2 linked regions of the Actomonas aquatica genome follow. The protein of the gene in region 1 interacts with the protein of each later gene in a pairwise test. Links are inferred from orthologs where the notes say so. Each region holds a gene or a part of one and is shown on either strand. Other genes may lie near its edges.

Evidence for each region.
Region 2: the proteins of lpdA (region 1) and K1X11_RS07185 interact in binary tests that used the Escherichia coli proteins (3 or more experiments, as listed by UniProt). The link is inferred for Actomonas aquatica from one-to-one orthologs.

The regions. Positions count from the first base shown.
Region 1 is NZ_CP139781.1:2,213,171-2,216,361, reverse strand. Bases 81-3,034 are described here. They hold lpdA (dihydrolipoyl dehydrogenase), read right to left. Parts: upstream 2,286-3,034; coding sequence 876-2,285; downstream 81-875. Other genes in these bases: odhB (2-oxoglutarate dehydrogenase complex dihydrolipoyllysine-residue succinyltransferase), read right to left, coding at 2,392-3,034; K1X11_RS08670 (ATPase), read right to left, coding at 81-839. Also shown: more of K1X11_RS08670, read right to left, coding at 1-80; more of odhB, read right to left, coding at 3,035-3,191. UniProt on the Escherichia coli protein: Lipoamide dehydrogenase is a component of the glycine cleavage system as well as of the alpha-ketoacid dehydrogenase complexes.
Region 2 is NZ_CP139781.1:1,873,594-1,876,797, forward strand. The notes cover bases 118-3,084. They hold K1X11_RS07185 (ATP-dependent helicase), read left to right. Parts: upstream 118-572; coding sequence 573-2,597; downstream 2,598-3,084. Other genes in these bases: K1X11_RS07180 (hypothetical protein), read left to right, coding at 118-515; K1X11_RS07190 (DUF4256 domain-containing protein), read left to right, coding at 2,610-3,084. Outside these bases: more of K1X11_RS07180, read left to right, coding at 1-117; more of K1X11_RS07190, read left to right, coding at 3,085-3,164. UniProt on the Escherichia coli protein: A helicase with DNA-dependent ATPase activity. Unwinds DNA duplexes with 3'-5' polarity. Translocates on single-stranded DNA with 3'-5' polarity. Initiates unwinding more efficiently from a nicked substrate than double-stranded DNA.

The sequences.
Region 1 (3,191 bases):
AGCAGGGCCTGCTCTTCGGCTTCCGGCAGGGGATCGCCGTCCACTTCGAGGATGCGGCGAGCCAAGGGTTCGAGCTGTTCGGCGGGTATCTCCACTTTACCGATGCCGTCCCGCCATTGGATGACGGGCAGGCCCCATTGCTTGTTCTCCAGCACAACGTCCGCGAAGGCCTTGCGCATGGCTCGCATCGAGCGGCGAGTTTCTTCGTCGAACCTTACGGCGGCGGGGTCTTCAACCGCGGTGTTGTGGGTGGGACCGGACATAAAGCTCACGCTGGCAGATTGTTCGATGATGGCAAGGCGACCGGCATCGACGATTTCAAGGTGGCGGTCACGTTCGCGGGCGATGAGGTGCGGTTTTCCCACGGTGTTGTCGTAGAGACGCCACTCGTCCAAGAGCGGTCGGTAAAGCAGAGCGAGGTTGCGGATGCCGAGCAGAAATCGCCGTTGTTGAACCTCTTCGGGGATGTGGTGCCCCCCTTTGCGCACCCGCTGCGCGACGCGATCACGCGTGATGCTGAGATCGGGGATCCACAGAAAATCCAAACGGATGGAATATCCGGCCGCTAGCGCTTCACGTAGTAGGGCGGCGTGAGCTCGGCCGGACAAGGTGGTTTCGAACGAGAAATCTTCTCGGCGAGAGATCAGATAGCGAACGCGGTCGAGCATGATGCGACCGGCGGCGAACGACGCCGCGTCCGGTGCGAATGGAGAAAGACCGGCCGCGATGAGGTCGGCGTTCACGAACTCGTGACAACGCATCTCCTGAGGGAGAAAGCGCTTCACGTAGGTCGTTTTGCCGGCGCCGTTGGGGCCCGCGATGATGAAGAGATTCGGCATCGACGGGCTCCCGGCGTGGATAGGCGACTCTAGCGCTTACAGTGCGTGGATGGCGCTTTTGCTGACGGCCAGGGCGGCTTCCTTTACGGCCTCACTCATGGTGGGGTGGGCGTGGATGGTGCGGGCGAGGTCCTCGGCGCTGCCGCCGTATTCCATGTGCGTGACCACTTCGCTGATGAGTTCACCGGCGTTTTTGCCGAGGATCTGGGCGCCGAGGATTTTGTCGGTCTCGGCGTCGGCGATGATCTTCACAAAACCGTCCGCACCGTCGTTGGCGTGGGCGCGGGCGTTGGCGGCAAAGTTGAACTTGCCGACATTCACCTTCTTGCCCGCGGCCTTGGCGGCGTCTTCGCCCATACCCACGGTGGCGATCTCGGGATCGGTGTAGATGATGGCCGGCATGAGGTCCCAATTGATGTGACCGGCTTTGCCGGCGATCCATTCGGCGACGGCGGCACCGTCTTCTTCGGCCTTGTGGGCGAGCATGGGACCGTCGACGACGTCACCGATGGCGTAGATGCCCTCGGCGGTGGTCTTGAGCTTGGCGTCGACCTTGATGCGCTTCTTGTCGGTGAGTTCGACGCCAGCTTTGTCGAGGCCGAGGCCATCGGCGTAGGGGCGGCGACCGACTGAAACGAGCACCTTGTCGGCGGGGAATTCGAGGGTCTTGCCGTCGCGCTCGGCGGTCAGCACACCGTCTTTGAAACCAGTGACCCTGGCGTTCACCTCGATCTTCAGGCCCTGGGCCTTGAGGATGCGGGTGAAGTTGCGCACGACGTCTTTGTCGGCGGCGCCGGCGATCTGCGGCAGGAATTCCACGACGGTGACATCGGCGCCGAGGCGAGCCCAGACGGAGCCGAGTTCGAGGCCGATGGCGCCGCCGCCGACGACCACGAGTTTCTCGGGCACGGCGGTGAAGGAGATGGCGTGATCGGAGGAGACGATGGTCTCGCCGTCGAATTTGAGGAAGGGCAGCTCGACCGGCGCGGAGCCGGTGGCGATGACGATGTGACGCGCGGTGACCGTGGTGGACGAACCGGGGTCATCGACCCCGGCTACAGCGACAGTCTTGGCGTCGATGAAGGAAGCGGTGCCGTTGAGGACGGTGACCTTGCGGGCTTTGGCGAGGCCGGCGAGACCGCCGGTCATCTTGCCGACGATGTCTTCCTTCTTCTTGAGCATGGCGCCCACGTCGATGGACAGGTTGTCGAGCTTGATGCCGTGTTCGGCGGCGTGGTGTTGGTTGAAGGCGAAGTGCTCGGAGGAAGCGAGCAGCGCCTTGCTGGGAATGCAGCCGACGTTGAGGCAGGTGCCACCGAGGGTGGAACGCTTTTCAATGAGGGCGACCTTGAGGCCGAGCTGAGCGGCGCGGAAGGCGCAGACGTAGCCACCGGGACCAGCGCCGATGACGAGCACGTCGAAAGAGGAGGGAGAAGATTCGGACATGGCTTGCGGGAAAGTAGCGAGTAGTGGGCAGCGAGTAGTGAGTAGGAAAGGTAGCGAGCGGGAGGTGCTCGCTACTCGCTACTGTCTACTCGCTACGGCTGCTGGATCAGAGATCCAGCAGCAGGCGGGCGGGGTCTTCGATGGCTTGCTTCACCTTCACGAGGAAGGTGACGGCTTCCTTGCCGTCGACGAGGCGGTGGTCGTAGCTGAGCGCCAGATACATCATCGGGCGGATGACCACCTGGCCGTCGACCGCGATGGGGCGATCGTTGATGGCGTGCAGGCCGAGGATCGCACTCTGCGGCGCGTTGAGGATCGGCGTGGACAACATGGAACCGAAGATGCCGCCGTTGGTGATGGTGAAGACACCGCCTTCGAGATCGGCGAGGGTGATCTTGCTGTCACGGGCGCGCTTGGCGACCTCCGCGATGGACGACTCGATGCCGGCGAGGGAAAGCTGGTCGCAGTCGCGCACGACGGGGACCATGAGGCCCTTGTCGGTGGAGACGGCCACGCCGATGTCGTAGTAATGGTTCTGGACGATCTCGTTGCCGTCGATGATCGCGTTGACGCCGGGCACTTCTTTGAGGGCGTGAACGACGGCCTTGGTGAAGAACGACATGAAGCCGAGCTTGAAGCCGTTCTTCTTCACGAAGGCGTCCTGATACTTTTTGCGCAGCGCCATCACGCCGCTCATGTCGACTTCGTTGAAGGTCGTGAGCATGGCGGCCTGGTGCTGGGCCTGCACGAGGCGGTCCGCAATCTTGGCGCGCAGCGGAGTCATCTTCTTCCGGGTCTGCTTCGCTTCCCCGGACGAGGATTTTTGAGTTTTGACTTCGGCTTTTGGAGCGGCCGGAGCGGGGGCGGACGCGGGTTTCTGGCTCTTGGCACTTTCGGCGGCCTTGG
Region 2 (3,204 bases), 340 kb from region 1 along the record:
TCCGCGACGTGGGTTCCGGCCGGCTCTACGTTCGCCATCGACAGGACGAAGGCCGCGACCTCACCCGGCCCAACATCCTGCCCGTCACCCTCGAAGACATGCAGGAAACCGAGGCCATGGTCGCCCCGTTCTACCTGCCCGAGTTTCCCGACCACGTGCGTTTCTTCGCCCACGCCCCGGCCCGCTTTGTCCTCGCCGCCCCTCCCCAAGCCCTGCGCCTCTCCGGCACCTTCGGTTTCCGCGACGGCGTCACCGATTCCCCCGAGGGCCACACCGACGGCTGCGTTTTTCGCATCGTGCTGCGGTCAGTCGACCGACCGCCCGTGCTGTTACTCGAACAAACCCTCGATCCCTACAAAGACCCCGCGCGTCGACTCTTGCAGGGCTTCACCGTCGACCTGCCGGCCGACCGGGCCGACAACGCCACCCTCGAGCTCCAGGTCGACCCCCGCGGCAACCCCAGCTTCGACTGGGCCTTTTGGGGCGACCTCGAGTTCGTGCTCACCTTCCCCTGACCCACCCGCTGCTTTCCGCTTTGCACCCGCCCGCGAAACCGCGACCCTGCCCGTCGCATGGATTTCATTCTCGACCGCGACGACGACGCCCCGACCCGCCCCGGCTTCCCGCCCATCGACTTCAAGGCGGAGCTCAATGAGGAGCAGTTCAACGCCGTGACCGCCCCGCCCGGTCCGGTGCTCGTGCTCGCCGGCGCCGGTTCCGGCAAGACCCGCACCCTCACCTACCGCGTCGCCTGGCTCCTCCACCAGGGCATCCCGCCCGGCGAGATCATGCTGCTCACCTTCACCAACAAGGCCTCCAAGGAAATGCTCCACCGCGTGCATGACCTCACCGGCGCCGAAGCCAACCGTTTCTGGGGCGGCACCTTCCACAGCCTCGGCAACCGCGCCCTGCGCATGTTCGGCGATTCCCCCGCCCTCAAACTGCCGCGCAACTTCACCATCCTCGACGCCGACGAATCCGAATCACTCCTCAAACGCGTCGTCGAGGCCGAGCACAAATCCTTCTTCAAAGACAAAACCAACCCGCGCCCCGGCCCGCTCTTCAGCGTGCTCTCCATGTCGCGCAATACCCAGAAGTCCCTCGCCCAGACCGTCGAGGATCACTACCCGCAATACAGCGACATCGCCGTCTCCCTGCCCACCTTCGCCAAGGCCTACGAGGCCACCAAACGTGAACAAAACGTCGTCGACTACGACGACCTCCTCGAGCTCTGGCTCAAGCTCCTCCAGGAGGACCCCAAGGTCGCCGACTACTTCGCCCAACGCTTCCGCCACCTCCTCGTCGATGAGTATCAGGACACCAACACCATCCAGTCCCAGATCGTCGACGCGCTCGCGCCCCACCACCGCATCATGGCCGTCGGCGACGACGCCCAGTGCATCTACTCGTGGCGCGGCGCGAACTTCGAAAACATCATGACCTTCCTCGAGCGGCACCCCGGCGCCCAGCTCCACCGCATCGAGACCAACTACCGCTCCACCCCGCAGATCCTCAACCTCGCCAACGGCGTCCTGCTCGCTCAACCCGCCGGCCGCCACTTCGACAAGGAACTGCGCGCCCACCGCGCCAACTCCCAAAAACCCTACGTCGTCCAGACCATGGACGACCGCGAGCAGGCCGAGTTCCTGATCAAACGCATCCGCGCCCTGGTCGAAGACGAGGGCGTCTCGCCGCACGAGATCGCCGTGCTCTACCGCTCGCACTTCGTCGCCCTCGAAACCCAGCTCGCCTTCTCCCGCGCCGGTGTGCCCTACCACATCACCTCCGGCGTGAAGTTCTTCGAACGCGCCCACGTGCGCGACCTCGTCGCCATCCTGCGTTTCGTCTACAACCCGACCGACGAATCCGCCTGGCAACGCTGCGCCTGCCTCCTGCCCAAGATCGGCGAAAAAGGCGCCTCCAAGATTTACCACGCCGCCCTCGATCACGCCCGACTCATGCAGCAGGACTTCGTCGACGCGCTCACCACCGACGACGTCAAAAGCAAAGTCCCCAAAGGCGCCCGCGACGAATGGCCCAGCTTCTGCGCCTCGCTCAAACAGACCGCCGACGCCATGCGCGACGAGTCGCCGCAGATCACTGTCGAGGTCGCCATCGACGGCTGGTATGGCGACTACCTCAAAGGCGCCTTCGCCGACTACATCGACCGCCTCGACGAACTCGGCGCGCTCGCCGGTTTTGCCGCCCGTTACACCGAGATGCAGGACCTGCTTGCGCAAATCGTCCTGCTCAACGGCGAGACCAGCGATCGCTCCGTCGACTCCGAACAGGACGCCATCCGTCTCACCACCGTGCACCAGGCCAAGGGCCTCGAATACGACGTCGTGTTTGTGATCGGTTGCGCCGACGGCCAGTTCCCCACCCGCCGTTCCATCGAAGCCGGCGACGTCGAGGAAGAGCGCCGCCTCTTCTACGTCGCGGTCACGAGAGCCAAAAACGAACTCTACCTCTGCTACCCCAAAGTCGCGACCAAAGCAGGCCCCGGCGGCATGCTGCTCAGCCCATCACGCTTCCTCCAAGAGCTCCCCCCCGACCTCTACGAGGGCCTCCGCATCAAACGCGCCTACGGCTGGTAGGCGTCGCTCCCCATGAATCTCTCCTCCGACCAAAGCGACGCCTTGTTCGCCACCCTCGCCGCTCGTTTTGAGGCCAACCCACAGCGGCATCCGGGAATCTCTTGGGCCGACGTCACCGCGCAGCTCAACGCCGCCGCCCCGGCGAAACTCACCGCACTCCACCAACTGGAAGCAACCGGCGGCGAACCGGACGTAGTGAAGGTCGATGCCGCGAACGGCGAACTCACCTTCATGGACTGCTCGCCCGAGAGCCCCGCTGGCCGCACCGCGCTCTGCTACGATCAAGCCGGTTGGGCTTCACGCAAAGCCCATCAGCCGGCCGGCAACGTCATCGATACCGCCGCGGCCATGGGGGTTGAGCTGCTGACCGAAGCCGATTACCACCACCTGCAGTCGCTCGGCGCCTTTGACCAAAAAACGTCCAGCTGGCTCGCCACGCCGGCCGACGTGCGCGAGCGCGGCGGTGCCCTCTTCGGCGACCGCCGCTACGGCCGCGTCTTCATCTACCACAACGGCGCCCAATCCTACTACAGCGCCCGCGGCTTTCGCGCCCTGCTCCGAGTCTGACGCCCGACCGCACTCCTTCTCCTGCCATGCCCTTCTACCC